One region of the Clostridium swellfunianum genome, then DNA from elsewhere that is predicted to be linked to it. Evidence: riboswitches for the same ligand, from Rfam matches in the RefSeq annotation. Region 1 holds a riboswitch; each other region holds the start of a gene.
What was found. Region 1 has a riboswitch for cyclic di-AMP ahead of NBE98_RS08270 (hypothetical protein). Riboswitches for the same ligand answer to the same signal wherever they lie in the genome.
Positions count from the first base shown of each region.

Region 1 (5,574 bases):
ATTTCAGGTGGGCCGGTGTCCCCTTCTACATTAGAACTGGTAAAAGAATGAAGACAAAGTCTACAGAAATTATAATTCAGTTCAAGTCTGTCCCAAAGGTTTTGTATGCAAAGGAATATGAAACATTAAAGCCGAATCTTTTAGTTATTGGAGTTCAGCCTAGAGAAGGAATATATCTAAAATTTAATACTAAAAGACCAGGTACAGAGAATTTTATCATTCCAGTAGATATGGATTTTTGTCAAACCTGCCAGTTTGAAAGCAATACTCCTGAGGCCTATGAAAGACTTATATTTGATGTAATGAATGGTGACAATACTCTCTTTACCAGCTGGGATGAAGTTGAGTATTCCTGGAAATTTGTAGATACAATCTCCTCCCAATGGGGAGACAGCAAATTGGTACTTCCTAATTATGAAGCAGGAAGTTATGGTCCAGTTGAAGCCAACGAACTTCTTACTAAAGATAGCAGGCAATGGTGGAACTTATAGTTCATGGCGACAATATAGCTTTTTAAAAAGTTATATTGCTGCCTGCAAGCAATTTATAGCAGTTAGCATTTTATTTATGCTGCAACAATAATTAATGAGGTGTTGTATTTGAAAAAGAAAATATTAACGGTCTCCTTAGCACTTTTGGTACTAGGAGCAGTTTATACAGTACAAAATTATACAAAAAACATTGGTGATGACAGACAGAATACAAGTACTTCCACTGCTGACAGCAAAACAGCTTCTCAATCACCTGCTGTTTCACAGCTTAAGCCTGAAGCTGTGAAAATAAAATCTGTGGACTTCACTCTCCCTGATTTAGATGGTAAGGCTGTTGCTCTAAGCGATTTTAAAGGCAAAAAGGTTATGCTTAATTTCTTTGCAACTTGGTGCAGACCTTGTTTAGAAGAAATGCCTGACATGGAAAAGCTTTATCAGGAAACTAAAAACAGTGATTTAGTTATCTTAGCTGTAAACCTTGGTGAAGATGCTGAAACCGTTAAAGATTTTATGAAAAAGAACAATTATAATTTTCCTGTGCTTTTGGATCTAAAAGGTACCGCTGCCGACAAATATAGTGTTTCTGCAATACCAACTACTTATTTTTTAGATAAGGATGGTAATATTATCCCTTTTGAAGATTTAATAATAAAAAGAAATGTAACACGAAAACAAGGCGCAATGTCCTTAGATGAAATGAAGACATATATAAAGAGTTTAGACAACAAATAGATTTTTACAAATTTCAAGATAATTTAAAGCAGATAATTTTTTATCTGCTTTTTTAAGTTATAATATACATAAGATTTCAAGCTCGGCAGCATATCAAATACTATAGTATATATGATGAAAGAGGTGAATAGTTTGGCATCAAAAAAGCTTTCTGATAAGCTGGCTAAAAAAAGAAGGCTGGCACTAGTTTATTTTGTTCTACTAGTTTTTTTCTTAGGACTAGCATCACGGTTAGTTTATGTCATGATTTTTGATACAAAAAAGCTAAGACAGGTCGCAGCATCACAATGGACAAGCAAAGACACTCTAAATGCTAAAAGAGGAAATATTTTAGACAGAAATGGGAATAACTTAGCTGTTAGTGCTGACGTATATAGAGTGGATTTTGACTTAACAAGCCTTCGCACCACTCTTAAAGATAAAAAAATTGATAGTGACAAATTTGCATCTGACTTATCTTCTATATTAAGCCTTAAGGAAGAGGATGTCCATAAAGCTTTAAACAGAACTCTCGATAACGATTTGCCAGCCAGCTGGGCTCCACTAAAAAGAAGAGTTGAAAAACCAGAAGCTGATAAAGTTAAGGCTCTAAAAATATTTGGTATATTAGTTACTTCCGATACAAAAAGATTTTATCCAAGTAATAATTTTATCTCTCATGTTATAGGTCATATAGATGATGATGGAAAGGGTGTTTCAGGAGTTGAATCACAGTATGATAAGGAACTTGCTGGGGAAAAAGGTCAGCTTGTTTACACTAGAGATAGTGCCAGTAATCAGCTTTTCTTTGAAGATTCCAGGTACACAAAACCAGTAGATGGAAAAAATGTTATACTAACTATTGACGGGGTTGTTCAAAAGTATGCTGAGGATGCTGCCGATAAAGCTCTTAAAGAAAATAATGCTAAAGGTGTTTCTATTATGATTATGAATCCCAAGAACGGCGAAGTTTTAGCTATGGTAAGTAAGCCAGATTACAATCCTAATGCTCCAAGACAAGGTGCAAAAAATAATGATGAACTTTTTAACATGTGGAAAAACAGACCTGTAACTAATTTATTTGAACCAGGTTCTATATTTAAGGTAATTACAGCCGCTGCTGCCATGGAGTATGATACAAGCAAAGAAGATGATAAATTTATTTGTAATGGAAATTCAAAAATATCTAACAGGATAATTAACTGTTGGGAGCTAGGAGGCCATGGAACTGAAAATTTTGTTGATATCTTAAGAAACTCCTGTAATGTTGGCTTCATGGAAGTTGGGAAGAAACTTGGCAAGGAAAACCTTAATACTTTTATAAAAAAAATGGGCTTTGGTGAAAAGACGGGCATTGATCTGCCCGGAGAGGAAAAAGGCATAGTGTTAAATCCTAGTAAAATGAACGATGTAGATTTAGCAACAGAGTCCTTCGGTCAAAGCATATCAGTAACTCAAGTTCAGTATATGGCTGCATTTAATGCTATTGCTAATGGAGGAACTTGGATAAAGCCTCATATAATGAAAAATATCGCACGCTACGACGATGGTGGTAAACTTGTAATAGATAAATCCTACAGCGATTTTAATAAAAAACAAATTTTAGATACACACTTAACTCAAACTTTAAGAGGATATATGGAAAAGGTTGTTTCTAAGGGTGTTGGTTCAAATGCTTTCATTAAAGAATTAAACATAGGCGGTAAGACAGGAACTGCCCAAAAAGCTGAAAATGGAATTTATAAAGACAAGAAATACATATCCTCTTTTGCAGGTCTTGCTCCATATGAAGATCCAAAAATTACTTTGATTGTAACAGTTGATGAACCGGATGAATCCAAGTATTACGCTGGCCAAACAGCCGCACCTGTGGCAAAAGAGTTATTCAACAATATATTCAATTATTTAGCTATTAATCCTAAAATACTTAACTAGCATTGGAGAAGATATATATGAAAATAAGTTTTTGCGATTTTAATGAATATAAAGATGAAGTAATTAAAATTATAAAAAAAAACTATCCTGAGTTTGAAACGTCAGTTAACAGATGTATCTATAGCTGCGGTGACTGTGCAAGAAAGCCTATCGCAAGAATTAATGGTGAACTTTTAGTAGGTGAAAACACTAATGATTTAGTGCAGAAAATAATTGAATATAGTAAGAATATTTAAAGCTACTGTGGTATAGAATATGCTTCTATACCACAGTATTTATTTTTTCTTAAAATACCTCTTTAAGACTGTAATGAATATATTACCAGTATCATTATTAAAAGGATTGCTTTATAATATGAATTTGTATAAAATAAAATTAGCCTAATGTTTAAACAAACAGCGGAGGAGATTTTTCCCTGGGGTGAATCCATTATATTTTGGTAAGGATGCTCTCGTCCTGAACCCGTCAACTAACTTCGCAGGCCAAAAGAGAGGTGCACCTATGAAAAAATCTATAGCGATAGTTATAAGCTCATATTTTGTTTTGTCTTCAGCAGCTATTTCAATAACAGCATATGAAGCGAGAACTGAGAAGCTTAAAAACAACAGCATAGTCTTAGCATTAAATGAACAGCAGAATAATACATACGAAGAAGAATCAACTAAAACAGTTGAACAATCAAAGCCTATTACTTTAGAAAATAATACTGTTTTAACTGCTACTCTTACACCAGACAATACGAAAGAGCTTCAAACCAAGTCTGCCGCAGCTAATAAGCAAGCACTATCAAGAGGTGGAAGCGGTCTTTCAAAGTCATCTGAGAAATCACCTGAAAAGCCTGCACAAAAAGAAACTGCTCCTTCTAAAGGTTCAGTAGAGCTTTTAGATTGGTGGAAACAGGCCAAAAATGTTTTTAAGATTGGAACTACTGCTGTAGTTCAAGATGTTCGCACAGGAAAAACCTTCAAAATTGTAAGAACAATGGGCTCAAATCACGCAGACTGTGAAGCTGCCAGCAAAGCAGATGCAGATATAATTAAAAGTATTTGGGGTGGATTTTCCTGGGATGTAAGACCAGTGATTGTTAATGTAGGTGGAAGACGATTAGCAGCTTCTATGAGTTCCCTGCCTCATGCAGGTATTGATTCAGCTCCTGCCTTTGCAACGGTCAACAACCGTTCTGAGGGCTATGGTAAAGGTGAAAATCTTGATGTAGTTAAGGGTAACGGTATGAATGGTCATTTTGATGTGCACTTTTTAAACAGTACTCGACACAAAGATGGACAAGTTGACTCAAGGCATCAAGCTGCTATTAAAATTGCAGCAAAAAAATAAGGCATGACGAATGTTATGCTTTTTTTTATTGTAATTAATACTAACCATTTTCAGTGTATAAACCATTTCTTAAATTTTTAATACTCTCTAACTATCCAACTATTAAAATTAGAGAAGGCATTTGCCTTCTCTCTATTTGTGCTCTTGATACAACATTTTATTAATAGTAGCAATAACCTCATTCGCATTGGACAGGCCATCTGTGTATACAGCAATAATATACGGCTTAGGTGCATAAACTATCCCAACATCATTTGCAAAGGACCCATAGTTACCTATCTTATGAGCAACAATCTCCTTTGGCACGTAAGCATCTAACCTGTCATGAAAAACTGTTGTTTTCATAATTCCTATAAGTCTTGTGTAATACTGATTATTGCCTTTATTCTCATAAAGCTGCTTTAAAAATGTTAATCCTTCATTTGGCGTTACTAAATTTTCCACTGGCACTGTATGTCCTACCTTTTGTCCAAAGCGCTTCTTCATCTCAGTTCTGCCTATTCTTCTCATAATCATATTTGTAGCTATATTATCAGAATAAATTATACTATAGTCACTTAAGGTTAAAAGTGGTATAGGATTTGTTTTGTCCTTTCCCTGAAGTATTCCCGTACCTGCTTCATAATCAGCCTGAGTATATTTAAGAGCTTCATTAATATCAACTTTTCCTTCCTTAACCATATCAAAAAGTACCATGTTCATTTGCACTTTAACTGTGCTTGCTGCTGTAAAATACTTGTCACCATTGATTGAAAAGCCTTTTCCATTTTGTATGTCATAATATCCAATTCCTACTTTTGAAACATTTTTGCCAAGGTAGTCTCTAATCTTTTGCTCCAAGCTTTTATCTTTACTACCATTGTTAGGTGAAGTATTAACAGGAGTATCAGCTTCACTTTCAAGCATCTTACTTATATATTTTATTCTTTTCTCATAAGCATGAAACTTTATTTGCTCCATATCCTCCATAAATTTATCATCTGGAGATATGTTGCCGCTTAAATTCAAAGGCATATTTTCAAAAGCAGACTTGTCCTCTTGTTTTCCAAAGTAAATTAAGGCTACTGCTACTGCTGTCATCATAATAAGAATTGCTGCAGTC
Region 1 covers NZ_JAMOFV010000006.1:1,811,441-1,817,014, reverse strand. The annotation lists gene zwf (glucose-6-phosphate dehydrogenase) at 1-491, shown strand, start outside; gene NBE98_RS08285 (TlpA disulfide reductase family protein) at 600-1,223, shown strand; gene NBE98_RS08280 (stage V sporulation protein D) at 1,347-3,137, shown strand; gene NBE98_RS08275 (DUF1450 domain-containing protein) at 3,155-3,373, shown strand; cyclic di-AMP (ydaO/yuaA leader) riboswitch at 3,505-3,635, shown strand; gene NBE98_RS08270 (hypothetical protein) at 3,639-4,472, shown strand; gene NBE98_RS08265 (serine hydrolase) at 4,605-5,574, opposite strand, start outside.

Region 2 (5,574 bases), 1.1 Mb from region 1:
TGGCGATTAAAACTAAACAATTACTGTTGGAGTTCACCGGTGGCTCTTTATAATAAGGAAGGAAAAAGCTATATAGTTCAATGTGATTCAACAGGAAAGGCTATGCTCATAGAGGGCGTGAGTGGAAAGCTTCTTCACAGCATCGAGCTTGGAGCGAATGTAGAGGGCACTCCTGCAGCTTTTAATGATACTTTGGTTGTTGGAACTAGAGGTGCTGAAATTTTGGGATTTAAGGTTAAGTAAAAAAGTATGATAAGCTTGCATAAAGTAAGCTTATCATACTTTTATTTTTTAGAATATATAAAACATTAATGCAAAACTAAATACCATCAAATAACTATACAATTGGCGAAGAATATAAGAATATATAAATATAAGAATATAAGAATTTTTAAATATAAGAAGTTAAAAATATATATTTTTATATTTATAATTCATTAATGATTAATATAATAAAAAATTAAAAATATGAAACTTTTTAACCTCCTAAAACATCTAACCTATGCAAAACGAAATGCTGCAGCATTTGAAAGAAGGTAAGCTATGAATATAGAAGATTTAGTAAGCAAAAGTAAAAAAGGTGATATTTCTGCATTTATAGAACTGTTGAAGAAAAATCAGGAGCTCTTTTATAAGATTGCTTTTGCTTATACAAAGAATGGTTATGATGCTGAAGATTGTATATCAGAAGCTGCTATAATAGGCTTTGAAAAGCTTACGCACTTAAGGAGGACTGATAAATTTTTTAATTGGTTTACTTCAATACTTATTAATACTTGCAGAAAAAAATATAGAAGCAAAGAGCAGTCAGCATCAGATGAAGAGCTTGGAGAGATAATAGATGAGTTTTCCTATAGTGCGGTGGAAGATAAGATTATTATTGAACATCTGCTCAATACTTTAAAACAGGATGAAAGAGAACTTTTAGTGCTGAGGTATTTAAAAGATTATTCTTTAAATGAAATTGCCTCTATCATGGATATTCCTGTTAATACAGTTAAAACAAAAATATATAGAAGTATTAATATTCTAAGACTAAAGAATAGGGGGATAAACAGTGAGTGTTAATGATATAAAAATGCCGGACAATATAATGGATAATGTGGAAAAGAAATTAAGAACCCATATTAATGCTAAAAAGAAAAGAAGAAACTTGTATGCAGCTTCATTAGCATTAATATTGGCATTAGGTTTGCCTGCTTCAGTATTAGCATATAATAATTATGTTAAAAACGTTCCGTACATCCAAGAGATTGATTTAGCTAGACAGAATAATACCATATCCAAGCTTGATGCAACTTTTAAGTATAAGGATGTTGAATTTAAATTTAAGGAAGCTGTTGCTGATGAAACAGGAATGGTCATTTTGTATGAGGTGTCCGACCCTAAATATTCTATTAAAAGCATGAACTTAAAAGATATAGAAGTACATCCGCCTATCAGTTGGGGCTATTCCTATGCCACAAACGATGAAACACAAAAGGAGAAGGTTTTTCTTACTGAAGTCAGGGGAGATACTTTCATTCATATGAAGGATAATCCAATTACTATTAAAATAGATAAAATCATCAATAGCTCAAAAGATAAAGAAATAGCTGTAGATTGGTCATTAAAAATGCAAGTACCTGTGCAAAGGTCTAAAATTATACCAATAAATAAAGAGTATAAATTAGAACTTGGAACTATGAAGTTAAAAACCTTAAATATAGGTGCGCTTAAGACCTATATTGATTATGAATTTATATCTATTGATAAAAATAAAATTAGCTTTAGTCCTACTTTCGCATATAGAATTGATAATATGAATACTATAATTTCTAGTAATATTTTAGACAATAATACTGGTATGGATTTAACTAATACAGGAGAAGAATTTAAGTCTTTGTATTATTCTACGCCTAAAGAGATAGGCATAACTCTTATTGGTGCCTCGGTTAACTATAAATTTGATGACAGTGAAAAGTATTATATTGATAAGACTAAGCTTCCCATGGAATTTGATTTCAAAGGGGAGAAAGGTCGTGTAGTTTCTATGAATGAAAAGGATGGTTATGTAGAATATATATTTGAGTTTGATAAGTCTAATAGAAACTACTCCTATATAAATTTCATATTTGGAGAGTCCTCACAAAGCTCTACTAATTTTGAGGATATTAAATTTATAAATCAAGATAATATTGATAAACTTTATAAAGAATTATCAAAAAAAATACCTGGTTTTGAGAAGAAGTTTTCTAGCTCTAATTTTAACAAAGGAGCAGTAAATCTTAAAGTTACAGTGCCTGAGAAAGATTCGGGTAGCTTTACAATATTTAATGCTGATAAAGAGATTCTTCTTAACCTTGATGAAATTATTATTAGACCTTAGATTTAGATACTATAATTTCTGAGTGCCACTAGCGCACTCTTTCTTTTTTTAGATAGGAGAAATTTTGTCTGCAAGTAAAATTGACTATAAGCAGTTTTTATGTAATAATTATTTCCAGTATTAATTTAAAAATTAAACAATATAATACAGATGTACCGCTTAAGGTAATAGGAGGGATTAAAGTTATGAAAGAAGTTATGGACAATAATTTTAATGAAGAAATATCAGCAGACAGTGTGCCAGTAGTAGTTGACTTTTGGGCGCCATGGTGTGGACCTTGCAAAATGTTAGGACCAGTTCTAGAAGAACTTGATCAAGAGTATGCCGGAAAGGTTAAGTTTGTAAAGGTAAATGTAGATAATAACCCAGTTACTTCACAGAAATTTAAAGTTTCAAGCATACCAACTGTTATGGTATTTAAAAATGGAGAGACCGTTGATACAATGGTTGGATTTAGACCAAAGGCAGCAGTGAAAGAATTAGTTGATAAACATATTTAAATAAAAAACTCTCAGGATTGATTTCCTGGGAGTTTTTTAGCCTTATTTATTTACTGCAAAGAAGACATGATTTCCTATTGGTTTAATATCCTTCTTCTTAACTTGCTTCATCCAAGTATTAGTAGCAATTTTAGGATTGTAGAAAAAAACTGCATTATTAGTTGGGTCTTTGCCTTTTAGAGCATCCAAAACTGCCTGATAGCTCATTTTGTCTGGAATCACATCTATTTCGCCATTTTTCAAACATGAAAATGCCGCCTTTTGTTTTATAACTTGCTCTATAGTTTTTGGGAAACCAGGAGCTTCTAATCTATTAAGTATAACTGAAGCAACAGCTACTTTGCCATCATAAGGTTCTGAGCGGCTTTCGGCATAAACTATTTGAGCCATCAAATAGACATCGTCTTCAGTGATTCTTATTTCTCTATTTCCTACACTAAATACTTCTATTGAACCAATTTCTTCCTTGTATAGGTCGCAGTCTAATTCCTCCGCTGCTTTAACGGTAGACCAAGGTATTGCTAAAAAAATACATAGCAATATAAAGCTGAATATATACTTTTTCATTAATATCCTCCCTTTTGCCAACGGGGTTAGCTGACGGGTTCGGTAAAGGCATAACCTACATAAAATGATTCACCCCAAAATATTGGTTTCCCCGCGTTATAAATTTAAACTTAGGCTAATGGTATTATTCCACCATTTTTAAAATTAATACAAATTTTGATAAAAAAATGGCATACTATTTATAGTATGCCAGATTATAGTATTACTACTTGTTTGATGATTGTCTAAATTCATTGTAAGCTTTTATAAAGTCGTTATAGTTTTTTGTTATACTACTAAACTTAGAAACTGGTTCTGCATAGAGCTCCTTTAACTTATCCGAACTTAAAGCATTTCCTGCTAGTTTTTCATTGTTAGCCGAATAAACAAAACTTTGAAGGTAATTATCAAAGCTCTCTAAAATATTACTAAATATTTTGTATGAACCTACTGCCTTTGAAGGAACAGTAAGACTTGCAAATTCCTGCTTAATTGAAGAAAGATCATCCCTATTTTTTTCAGCAAGAGCTACAATATTATCTGTATTTCCTTTTGCATCTCTAACTTTAGACATTTCAGCTGAATAATCAATATTTATTGGTGTAAACTTTGCCAATAGGGCGTCTAAACTGTTTATATAATCTTGGTTTTTGCTTTGAGTTATTTCATTGTCTCTGTTTAGTTTAACAAGTTCATTTACATATATGGAAGTATATTCGACGAGCTTGTTTCCGCTATCAGTTAGCCCAACCTTAAAATTCTTTATATTTACTAGAGAGTAATTTTGAACTGCCTTATCTTTATATTTTATAAGGTCCTCTCCTGCCTTCTCCAGGTCTTTTCCGTTTGGGTTTTTAATGATAGCGTCTATTTGCCTAAATATTAGCATATTGTTGCTAATTCCATTAATTAAATTTTCATGATCTTTCTTATACTTATCAGTAGCTGTCATATTATCAAGTAATTCTTTTTGCTTAGATAGCACATCAATTTTAGGTGACAGTTCAGTTCTTGCCTTAACGGAGTCAATTGCTTGTCCGTTTAATAAGGAAGAAACGCTGCTGTTTACCTCATTTATTTTGTCTATTACGGCTTTAACTTCTTTCTCGTAAGAATTTGAGGACTTATTAATAATAAAATAATAAGTACCGTAAAAAACCCCTGAGGCTAAAAGTACAAAGGCTAAAATTCCTATTATAATCATTACTACACTATTATTTTTTTTGTTCAATATTATTTCCCTCCCACTGCATACACTATCCTAAAAGAGTAAATATGAGTTGATATTATATTATTCTAGGCAACAAGTCAAAATTCCTTCTGTAAAATAAATTTTATATTCTTGTGCTTAAATTTGTGCTATATTTTGTTCAACAATACAATATATTGGTGTATAATTGTAAATGGACAATTAATAATAACCTTATGTAAAGTTTTTTTCAATAAATAATTTGTAAAATAAATAACCTGGGAAAAGGAGGGAGAAAGTTGGCAGAGGGTTTAGAAGCATTAATAAATAGTTTGAAGGTGTTGGATGTGTTTTCAATACTGGATATAATTGTGGTATCATACATTTTTTATAAGGGGTATATGCTTATTAAAGAAACAAGAGCGGTTCAGCTTCTAAAAGGAATTTTACTTATACTTCTTCTAATACCTGTAAGCTCTATTCTACATTTGACAATGCTTAAATGGATTGTTGAAAAAACAATAACTATCGGAGTTCTTTCTATTATAATTATATTTCAACCAGAGATAAGAAGAGCATTAGAGCATCTTGGTAGAAGTGCCTTTAACGATATGCATCTCATTGAGGATGATGAGACTATGGAAAAGGTTATAACTGAAGTTGCTGATGCTGTTGAAAGTTTAGCCAAGGAGAAAACAGGTGCTCTTATAGTTATAGAAAATAGAACTGGTCTAGGCGAGGTTATAAGTACAGGGACAAAGCTGGATGCGGCTGTTTCTTCAGCACTGTTACAAAATATATTTGTTGTTAATACTCCTCTTCATGACGGAGCTACTATAATAAGAAATGATAAAATTGTGGCAGCTGGCTGTTTCCTTCCGCTTACAAGCAGCGACAGTATAAGCAAGTCTTTAGGTACAAGGCACAGAGCTGGAATAGGAATATCTGAAAACTCTGATGCACTAACAATA
Region 2 covers NZ_JAMOFV010000006.1:2,881,751-2,887,324, forward strand. The annotation lists gene NBE98_RS13860 (outer membrane protein assembly factor BamB family protein) at 1-243, shown strand, start outside; gene NBE98_RS13865 (RNA polymerase sigma factor) at 544-1,068, shown strand; gene NBE98_RS13870 (DUF4179 domain-containing protein) at 1,058-2,368, shown strand; gene trxA (thioredoxin) at 2,554-2,868, shown strand; gene NBE98_RS13880 (cell wall hydrolase) at 2,911-3,435, opposite strand; cyclic di-AMP (ydaO/yuaA leader) riboswitch at 3,436-3,562, opposite strand; gene NBE98_RS13885 (hypothetical protein) at 3,641-4,645, opposite strand; gene cdaA (diadenylate cyclase CdaA) at 4,903-5,574, shown strand, end outside.
Region 2: linked by a shared signal. The riboswitch ahead of NBE98_RS13880 (cell wall hydrolase) and the one ahead of NBE98_RS08270 (hypothetical protein) in region 1 are both predicted to bind cyclic di-AMP.

Region 3 (5,574 bases), 180 kb from region 1:
AGGCTCAGACCATTGTCCTGTTGTGGTTGAACTTTCTGAATCTAATTTAAAAGATCAGCTATGAGGCTGATCTTTTTCTTTTAATTATATTTGTCCGTTTTACAAGTATTTCAATCAAAGCTATGGCTAAAACTCCTCCGATTAAAGCTGTGATAAGTTGTGTTGTTCCCATAGCTACGGCAAGAGCTTTAGCTATAGGCGCAGGAAAGTTCATTTTGAAAATATAAATAAATTTTTTTGCAGATAAGCTTAAAAATAAGAATTTTAGTATCGCCCCTAAGCCTACACCTGTATATTTCCCATAGGAACTTTTAGAAAGAAAGAGTCCGTAAGAGATGACAAAAATACAATTTCCTATCATTATAAAAGGTATAAAAGGTGCCATGGCTGGCTTTAGTTGTCCAACTAGAAGTGCTGTTAATGGGGTTAATACTCCAACTGCAGTTCCATAAAATGTACCGCAAAGATATGTAACCACAAGCAGAACGGAGTTAATAACCGAACCTACAAGAAGTTGGTTAATTCCTGGAATTTTGCTTCCTATCAGCTGAAAAACTATAGCAGTAGCCAACAGGATTGAACTTTGTACTAAACAAATAACATTTTTATTTTTCATACTACCCCATCCTTAAATAAATATTTCCAGTATTAGTATATCACTCTTGCAAAAAAGTGTAAAACAAAAAGTGTACACCCCAAAAGGTTGTACACTTTTATTTTAATATGAAAATACCATATTTCCATCTCTTAACGCTACTGTCTTTGACCATAACCATGTATTCTTTGTGCTGTCATCGAAGTAAAATTCCGCACCATTAGTTGGGTCGTAACCCCTCAAAGCATCTAGAGCAGCTTGTCTAGCTGTTGTTGAAGCTGACTTGTTAATCCAACCATTTACTACAGGAGTAAACTGATAGTAGCCTCCTGATTTTTGATAGATTACATCTCTAATAGTGTTTGGCCAAGCTGAACTTTGAACTCTGTTTATAACTACAGCACCTACCGCAACCTGTGATTTATAGGACTGACCTTGAGCTTCTGCTTGAATTAGCCTTGCGAGAAGGTCCAAGTCGCTTTGGGTGTAAGGTACAACGCCTTTGCTAACAGAGGAAGCAGTAAAAGAACTTTTCCCTGGTATAACTAATACTTGACCAGGATATATATAATCTTTCCAGTAGTTATTTGTATTTCTTATTGAGTTTATAGTTACTCCATATTTTTTAGCAATTAAATAAAGAGTATCTCCACTTCTTACAGTATATTTTCTATCTGGAACATTTAGTAATTGTCCAGGATAAATTAATGAATTTGATAATTTGTTGTTTGTCATTAACTCGTGTGTTGTTGTATTAAAGCTTCTGCTTATTGTGTAAAGCGAATCGCCAGGAGCTACCTTGTAGGTTGCTGCCTTGGCTACATGTGATGAGAATAGAGTTAACCCTAAAGCAAATAAAGTAACATTTAATATCTTTGATTTTATCATAGATATATCCTCCTATATGCCTCCGAGGTTAGTTGACGGGTTAGGGTAAGAGGTACCCTGCTCAAACTACGAACTTCACCCCATAGTTATCCCCCGTACTCCTTTTAGGAGATTCGGCTTGATGGTTGTTATTGTAACAAAGGATTTTGAGTATATCTATAGAAGATAGGTGGCAGGACAGGCATATCATGGTACAACTTTGCCCAAATATGCATAAACAATTATATAGAGTAAATACTAACTATAAATAAAGAATATATAGTTATAAGGAGGATAAGATCATATGGATAGCAAGTCACAAATAGTAAAAGTAAAAAAGAATCAAGATGGAGATATAACAGATGTAATGCTTGATAACGGTAATGTGTATTCAATCAATGAAGCAATAACTATGACAAGAGAAGGTATAATTCAAGGGGTAAATGTGGGAAAAGCAAGAAATGGTAGAGAATATCTACGAAGCAACCCAAATGACAGAGAAGGTGATAACCTAGATAACATTCCTACATTCTAGTGTGTACATAAGACTTTTTTCAAAATAATAAAAAAGGATAGACTGAATCTATCCTTTTTTATTACAGTAAATTTAGTTTGATTAGCTCTATTTCAAGCTGCTCTGAACTTATAAATTGAACTGCGTTAATACCAAGTTTTTTAGCTCCTTCGATATTAACCAGGGTGTCGTCTATGAATAAACTCTCTTCTGGAAGAATAGATAGTGTGCTAAGCATATGTTGGTAAATTTCTCTGTTTGGCTTTAGCAGTTTTATTCTTGAGGATATAATCATTTCATCTGCAAGTCTGAAAAAAGGATATCTGTTGTAGACTATCTCAAATGCTTTAAGGTGAAAATTAGAGAGTAGTACTATCTTATATCCATTGATTTTTAGCTTTTTCAAAAGGCAGACAGTTCCTTCAATAGGTATTAAAATATTATGCCAATCTTTCATAATTTCTTCTATTTGCATTTTATGACCAGCATGTCTTTTAGAGAAAATTTCTATTGCTTCTTCATCAGTAATGCTTCCTTTGTCAAGTTCAAGCCATTCGTCAGTTGTAAATATAGCTGAATGAAGTTCACTAGCTAAAGTTTCGTCTTTATATTTTTTTAGAAGATATTCCTTGGGATTAAATTCTAAAAGAACTCTCCCTATGTCGAAAACTATATTTTTTATCATGTTGCATCATCCTTTCGGCTATAGACATTTTTATAGTACCTTATTTTAGCAATTTATTCAACCTTCTTGCCCAATGCTGGAATTTATAATTTAACTTTGGATAAAACTATTTTAAAATGATTTAACAGGAGAATACTGATATGAGAGACAATATTAATGAATTTATGAGAAGAATGAACTCATTAAATGAAAAGGAATATATGTATAACTTGATTGCTTATGGAATTGCCCCTACTGTTTGCGGCTACAAGGCTTCAACTCTTATTAATCTTTCAAGCAAGTATAAAAACACCTATAAACTTTGGAAGGAGAATAAGGAGGAATTTTTAGACAGAGTACCTTTAAAGCACTTTGAGCTGAAAAGGACTAATGATTCATACAGTATTTTGTTCTATGATGAAGATAAATTGAACGAAACATTAAAGAAAAAAAACTGTACTAAATTTTTAAATAATTTTGGATATAAGGAAAAAGATAGCCTTATAAATTTTCTTCATGTATTAAAGGCAAGGTATAAAGAAGGGTGTCCTCATGAAGTTGGTCTATTTTTGGATATACCTCTTGATGATGTTCTTGGATTTATAAAGAATGATGGGAAAAATTATTTATACTGCGGCTATTGGAAAGTATATAGTAATGTTGATGGAGCAATGAAAACTTTCAAAAACTATGACTGGTCTAAGAAAGAAGTTATAAATCTTATAGCTGGGGGGAAAAATGCCTTTCAAGTATTTAAGCTATTAGAAGAATATAAGTTTATTGCTGTATGTAATTAGTCACAATTGAAACAACATAAAAAACTGTTTTAACTCATAAGCCTATAAGTATATTAACATTATTCTATGGAAACATAGATGTAGAAATTTATTAGAGGAGTGTGATAATCATTGGAGAATTTTAAATTTTATAATCCTACTAAACTTATATTCGGAAGAGATACTGTTAAAAATATAGGACCAGAAGTCAAAGCTGCTGGAATAAAAAAGGTTTTGCTTCTTTATGGTAAAGGCTCTATATTTAAAAATGGGGTTTATGATAATGCGGCGAATTCATTAAGAGAAAATGGCGTTGATTTTGTTGAGCTGGGAGGTGTCAAAGCAAATCCTGTTTTATCAAAGGTTTATGAAGCAGTTGAAGTCATAAAAAAAGAAGGTGCAGAGGCTATAGTTGCTTTGGGAGGTGGAAGTGTTATTGATACTTCAAAAGCAGTAGCTGCAGGCTATTATTACAGCGGGGACATATGGGATATGTTTGAAGGAAAAGGGCGAGTAGAAAAGGCTCTGCCAATATATACAATACTAACACTTTCAGCCACTGGCTCGGAAATGAATTCTGGAGCAGTTATAACTAAAGAGGAAGAAAAGAAGAAATGGTCCTTTGGATCTCCTTATACATTCCCTAAGGTTTCCATAATTGATCCCACAATACAGTTCTCTCTTCCTAACAATCAAACTGTTAACGGGGCAGTGGATGCCATGAGTCATACCTTTGAACTTTATTTTGATGGGACAAAAAACAGTGATATGCAGGATGAACTTTCAGAGGGTATAATTAGAACAGTGATGAAGCATGTTCAAATATTGCTTGAAAACCCATCAGATTATGCTTCAAGATCAGAACTTGCATGGTGCTCAACACTTGCTTTGAATGGAGTGAATGGCATTGGAAGGAATGGTGGAGATTGGGCATCACACGGAATAGAGCACTCTTTAAGTGCCTTTTATGATATAGCTCACGGTTCAGGACTTGCAATAATATTCCCCGCTTGGATGAAATACGTTTACAAGGAAGATTTAGATAAGTTTGGAAGGTTTGCAGAGAAAATATTTAACATTACCTTAGGTACCCCTGAGGAAAAAGCTTTAAAAGCTATTGAAGACTTAAGGGATTTCTATAAAAAGATAGGAGCTCCCATAAGCCTTAAAGATATAGGGGTTAAAGCCGAAGACCTTGAAAAACTAGCAGACAACGCTGCTATGTCAGCTCCTATGGGAACTTTAAAGAAGCTTCAAAGAGAAGATATTTTTGAGATTTATAAGATAGCCTTGGAATAAACAAAGGGTGGGCAGATGCTCATCCTTTTACTATTTTGCGGTTTTTCATCTTAATTACCAATGGTTGCATGTTTTTTAAATTGATGTATCATTAATATTGTAGTAAATTAAAGGGGATGACAGAGTGAAAAAATTAAGGTTTATAAATACTGTTAAGAATTTTGGAAGCAGCAATTTTCATGCATTAACTCACAAAAACTTTAGATATTTCTGGATTGGACAGTGTGTTTCTCTTATAGGAACCTGGATGCAGAACATAGGTCAGTCCTGGCTTGTATATACCTTAACTGATTCTCCATTTTTGCTAGGTCTTGTGGGAACTATTCAGTTTTTACCCGTAACGATATTTTCTTTGTTTGCTGGAGTTGTTGTTGATAGGTTTCCCAAAAAGAAAATACTTATAATAACACAATCTATATCAATGCTGCTTGCTTTTACACTTTCTTTATTGGTTTTTACCCATACAATCAAGTATCAACATATTCTAGTTCTTGCCTTAATATTAGGTTTTACAAACACTCTAGATATGCCTACTAGGCAGTCTTTTATGGTTGAGGTAGTAGGGAAAAGTGATCTCATGAATGCCATAGCTTTAAATTCTGCTACCTTTAATCTGGCGAGAATACTTGGACCAGCAATAGGTGCTATCGTAATGCAGGGTGTTGGAGCGGCTTGGTGCTTTTTCCTTAATGGATTGAGCTTTGTAGCGGTAATTTATGGCCTTTTGAAAATTGAACCTATAGCATATGTGAGGAAGAAGTCATCTGAAAAGAAGGTATTGCATGAAATATTAGATGGGCTTAAATATATATATAGAACTCCCGTTCTGTTTAAGACGGTACTTATGGTTACTGTTATG
Region 3 covers NZ_JAMOFV010000006.1:1,987,889-1,993,462, reverse strand. The annotation lists gene NBE98_RS09130 (exodeoxyribonuclease III) at 1-64, shown strand, start outside; gene NBE98_RS09125 (ECF transporter S component) at 59-616, opposite strand; gene NBE98_RS09120 (LysM peptidoglycan-binding domain-containing protein) at 719-1,483, opposite strand; cyclic di-AMP (ydaO/yuaA leader) riboswitch at 1,486-1,612, opposite strand; gene NBE98_RS09115 (DUF3892 domain-containing protein) at 1,767-1,997, shown strand; gene NBE98_RS09110 (HAD family hydrolase) at 2,059-2,661, opposite strand; gene NBE98_RS09105 (DUF3793 family protein) at 2,802-3,437, shown strand; gene NBE98_RS09100 (iron-containing alcohol dehydrogenase) at 3,549-4,715, shown strand; gene NBE98_RS09095 (MFS transporter) at 4,840-5,574, shown strand, end outside.
Region 3: linked by a shared signal. The riboswitch ahead of NBE98_RS09120 (LysM peptidoglycan-binding domain-containing protein) and the one ahead of NBE98_RS08270 (hypothetical protein) in region 1 are both predicted to bind cyclic di-AMP.

Region 4 (5,574 bases), 2.4 Mb from region 1:
TTTAAAAAAAGAAAATTATACAGTCACAACTGTAAGTGACGGCAGGGAAGCAGAAGACTTAATAAATAGTGATAGTTTTGATTTGATAATATTAGATGTTATGCTTCCAGGCAAGGACGGCTGGGCTCTTTTAAGAAAAATAAAAACTAAGGACAACACCCCAGTTATATTAACTACAGCTAGAGGTGAAGAAGATGACAGGATATTTGGATTAGAGCTAGGTGCCGATGATTATATGGTAAAGCCAATCAGCATGAGAGAGCTTGTGCTACGCGTAAATCTAAGAATAAACAGTAAAGTTAATATTCTCAAATCTCTAAGCTTTAATAATCTTTCTGTCTTAGAAGATAGCAGAGAAGTGATTGAGGATGGCCAATCAATCAGCCTAACGCCCAAGGAATTCGACCTACTGCTATTCCTAGGTAAAAATCCAGGTCAAGTTTTCAATAGGGAACAGCTTTTAAGCACTGTTTGGGGATATGATTTTATTGGTGATTCAAGAACTATAGATACCCATATTAAAAAGCTTAGAGAAAAAATAAAATTTTGCGAGGAGCATCTTGCAACTGTGTGGGGAATTGGTTATAAATTTGATTTAAAGCAGGAGATTAATAATGGATAAGATAACTATCAAGCTTGCAAAATACTTCCTGACCATAATAACTATAATTATAGTAATATGCTTTGCCGCTAGCAGTGTGTTTCTTTCAAGATTTTATCTTAACAGTCAGTATGACAATCTTGAAAATTCTGCGAGAGAAATATATAAAGCTTTAAGCAATAAGGAACCAATAGCTGAAACAAACATTAGTGCTATACTAATAAATGGTGATAATATAACATCCTTAACCCATGGAAAAATGGGAATGATGCCCTTTCTTCGCTCTGTAGAGAATATAAGCTTTAAAACGAAAGGTATCTTTACAAATGCCATGGATGCAGAATTCTTATATTATAACCTTCAAACAGATTTAGGTAATATAGTAGTTTTTCAAAATAATAACTACTCTTCTGAATATCTAAGAGTAGTTTACATAACTTTATTTTTTATATTTATTTCTGCCTTGCTGCTTTCAATACCTTTGATATCTTTTATAGGCAAAAAATTTACAAAGCCTGTGCTGCAAATTGAAAAAGCAGCTTCCTCAATTTCAAAGGGAGACTTTGATGTTAATCTAAATATTAAAACTAAGGATGAAATTGAAACCTTATCAAACAGTATTAATCAGATGGCACTCGATTTAAAGAAAAAATATCAGCTTCAAAGAGACTTTATAGCAAATGTATCTCATGATTTTAAGACCCCCCTAAGTGTTATTAGGAGCTATAGCGAGGCTATTAAAGATGAGCTAGTTGATGAATCAGAAACTAAAAAATACTCAAACGAAATAATAAAGGAAGTAGATAGGTTAAATTCTATGGTAATGGATTTGCTTCAGTTATCAAAGCTGCAGGATGGGGCCTATATCTTGAACAGGCAATATGTAAACCTATCTGAATTGGTGAATGTATGCACTAATCAATTTAGAATAATATCAGCTCAAAAAAATATAACTACATTAGTCAACGTACCATCTATAGAAATTTATGCAGATTTAAAGTACCTCCAAAGAGTATTATATAATTTCTTAGATAATGCAATTAAGTTTAGTATGCAAAATGGCAAAGTTGAGGTATTTACTTCCTATGACGGCGAAAATATAAAATTATCAGTAAAAGACTACGGTGAAGGCATTAAACCCCATGAACTTGATGAGATTTGGAATAAATACTACAAAAATTCCCAAAGCGGCGGTATGGGGTTAGGCTTGCCAATATGTAGAGAAATATTAAAAATGCATGGTTTTCATTATGGAGTTACAAGCTCATTTGAAAATGGAACAGAATTTTATTTTATAATACCAAAAAACTATCTGAAGATTTAAGGGAAGGCCTATATTTAGCCTTCCCTTAAATTTATATTCCTAATAATTCGTCAATACTGTCTTGGTCAAAACCTACAACTATGTTGCCATTAATATCAACAACAGGCACCCCTCGTTGTCCAGACTTGCTAATCATTTCCATTGCTGCATCATGATCTTTAGAAACATCCTTTTCTTCATAAGCTACATTGTTTGACTTTAGGTAATCCTTTACCACCTTGCACCAAGGTCAGGTTTGTGTTGTGTAAACTGTAACGCTCATTGTGTTGCCTCCTATATAGGTATTTCATTAGTTATATTTTCTTAAAAACATATATTTATACATTTTTATAATTTTTGTTGTTTAAAAGCTTTGTATTTGATGCCAAATTGATAAATACCAAAATTTATATTTGCATGCCTGTCTACTTTTGTATATAATATTTGACATACGTGCCGAATCCATCTAATGGAACGGGGGATTAAAATTTTGGGGTGAATCATTTGATGAAGGTTACTCTATGACCTAACCCGTCAACTAACCTCGTAGGCGTTATAGAGGAGGATAATTATGAAAAAAAGAAAAATATCAATAGCATTGCTTTCAGTAATAGCTTTATCTGTTTCTATTACAGTAGCCTCTACCACTTTAAAGGTATATGCTGACTCGGAATCTGTCTCAGCAGTAGAACAAATAGATAACGACACCTTAATCTTAGATTCTCAGCAAATAGCTGAAGCCTTTGATATTCAAATAAGTCAACCAAGACTAATAGAGTATTTAGTAAAAGCTGGCGACACTGTAGAAACAGTAGCAAATACATATGCAATAAAGGTCAGCACTATTACTGTATCAAATGGAATTAGTGCAAATACAGCCCTTCAAGAAGGACAATCGTTAGTATTTCCTTCTATAGATGGCATAGCATATAAGATTAAAGATGGCGAAAACCTATGGGACTTAGCTTCTTTATATAAAATAGACTTTTATGATTTGTTAGAAATAAACAATTTAGGGTCACCAGACAAGCTTAAATTAGGCCAGAAGATTATACTTCCAGGAGTAGAAGCATTAAAAACCGAAGCAAAAGCTGAATCTAAGAAAGCAGATGTAAAAGCTTCTTCTAAAACTGTAAGCAGAGGCGGTATTTGGCCTGTTAGTGGTTCTGTAACTTCTAGATATGGAGCTCGTTGGGGCAAACAGCATGAAGGTATTGATATAGCAGTTTCAACAGGAACAAACGTGAAGGCTTATGCTGATGGAAAGGTAACCTATAGCGGGTGGCAAAGCGGCTATGGAAATGTAGTTATCATAAGTCACAGCAACGGACTACAAACTTATTATGGACACAATTCAAAACTACTTGTTAAAGATGGGCAAAGAGTATCTGTTGGAGATATTATTGCTAAATCAGGCAATACTGGAAGATCTACCGGTCCTCATGTTCACTTCGAAGTAAGGAAAAATGGTGCTCCAGTTAACCCATTTTCATATTTAAGATAAAAATATATAATAGAAGGCTGAATCATTAAAATGCCAGCCTTCTATTCCTTTACACAATTATTTGTATTGGTTTTGTTGTTCCAGTAATAACGTGTGTAGCACAAGATATACAGGGATCAAAGGATCTCACTATTCTTCCAATCTCAACTGGATGTTCTTCGTCTATTATTTCAGTTCCAATAAGGGCCTGTTCGATTGTGCCTTTTACTCCATTCGAATCAGTTGGCGAACAGTTCCAAACACTTGGAGTGATAATATTATAATGCTCAATTCTTTTATCCTTTATAGATATCCAGTGTCCTAAAGCACCTCTTGTTGTATCGGTTAATCCACGCCCAGTAGTGCTGTCTAATATATCATATCGTTTTTGTTCTGCTGGCTGAAACTTAATCCTTCTTAAAAGTTCTTTCATAATTTCTATTATCTTTTTTGCTTCTAGCACCCTTGCAATAGTTCTATCCATAGTTGAGACTTTTTTCGGATAGTTTGAACTAAGTATCATTCTTGCAAGCGGTCCTACTTCAAAAGCATAGCCATTATATCTTGGTGCTTTTACCCAAGTATATGCCCCTTCCTTCGGAATAGATGGGTTTGTGTCTTCGCTATACCAAGCTCTTTTTATATCCTCAGTTATTCGATTCTCATTTAGCTTGTAAAAATTATTATTTACTGAAACTTTAGGCTTTACATAAGTTAATTGCACTTCACTGTAGTCATCATAAACACCATAGCTAAGAAGATTCCCATAGCCTGCTCCATTATTAAAGTAATCACTGTAGTACTCAGCTATTATTTGAACATCTTCAAGCATTCTATTAGTTACAAAATCATCTATCTCATAAATCAATGCTTTTATCTGACTATACTTTGAGGCATCTAAATTTACCGTTACTCCTCCTACAAATATACCATGGTTATGAGGAGCTTTTCCTCCTAAGACAGCTAAAGCTTCGTGAGCTTTTCTGCTGTATTTTACTGCCTCCACATAGCTATTTGCTAATCTGTCATTTAAATTTTTACGTAGTCTGAAGTCTGTGTGGCTATTATTATAAACAGGCTCAACATTGGGACCCTTAATAAAATCGGGAAGAGTGTATAGATAAAAATGTCTTAAATGGTTTTGCAGAAATTCACAGCCATGTAGAAAATCCCTTATCATTTTATCATTTTCGTTTGGAACAATTTTAAGCGCATCTTCAAGTGCTAAAGCAGATGCCATTGAATGCGCAGTAGAACATATACCGCAAATTCGTTCTGTAAAGTATATTGCATCTAATGGATGTCTGCCTTTCAACATTTTTTCAAATCCCCTAAACAAAAGTCCGCTGCTTTTTGCGTCTATTACCTTATGGTTTTCAACCATTACCTCTATCTCTAAGAATCCGCTTATCCTAGTTAAAGGATTTATAGTAATAGTCCTCATTTATTTCTCCTTACTAATTAATATCTTACAAAGGGTTCCATGCCATCAGGAAAATAAGCCTGTGCACAACCAATGCAAGGTGTATTATCTCCTATTGGCCAGTTTACATACTCATTCCATTTCCTTGTAGGGCAATCTGTTCTAGTTACAGGACCTCTGCAACCAAGCTTAAACATGCAGGCTATTTCTCCAAGCTTTTGTGCAAAAATCCCTCTATTAAAGTAAGATCGCCTTGTACAGTGGTCATGAATAGTAATTCCATAGAACATTATTGGTCTTCCTATTCCATCAAGCTGAGGTCTCCCATTAACTAAGATATGTGCGATAGTCCCTATAAGCCAATCGGGATGACAAGGGCAGCCAGGAAGCTTGATTACCTCTTTTCCAAGAAATTTATCAAGGCTTATACTTTCAGAAGGATTTGGAGCTGCGGCAGATATGCCTCCATGTGATGCACAGGTTCCTACAGCAAGTATATACTTTGCTTTCTCTCCAGCCAGTTTTATGGCTTCCATACCAGTAATTTTCTTTCCTTTATAGTTTGCTATAATATTATAAGCTCCATTCTCCTTTATAGAAACTGCACCATCAACAATTAAAATAAATTCTGTATCCAAAACAGAAAGAAGTTTCTCATAAGCTGCCTCCCCCTCAGCAGCCATTATGCTGTTATTATATTTCAAGTTAATCATTTCCCTAAGGAAATAAATCATGTCTGGGGCTTTAGCATTTAGTAATGATAT
Region 4 covers NZ_JAMOFV010000006.1:4,248,051-4,253,624, forward strand. The annotation lists gene NBE98_RS20205 (response regulator transcription factor) at 1-622, shown strand, start outside; gene NBE98_RS20210 (sensor histidine kinase) at 615-1,925, shown strand; gene NBE98_RS20215 (glutaredoxin family protein) at 1,957-2,142, opposite strand; cyclic di-AMP (ydaO/yuaA leader) riboswitch at 2,349-2,472, shown strand; gene NBE98_RS20220 (M23 family metallopeptidase) at 2,476-3,408, shown strand; gene NBE98_RS20225 (nickel-dependent hydrogenase large subunit) at 3,458-4,831, opposite strand; gene NBE98_RS20230 (hydrogenase small subunit) at 4,849-5,574, opposite strand, start outside.
Region 4: linked by a shared signal. The riboswitch ahead of NBE98_RS20220 (M23 family metallopeptidase) and the one ahead of NBE98_RS08270 (hypothetical protein) in region 1 are both predicted to bind cyclic di-AMP.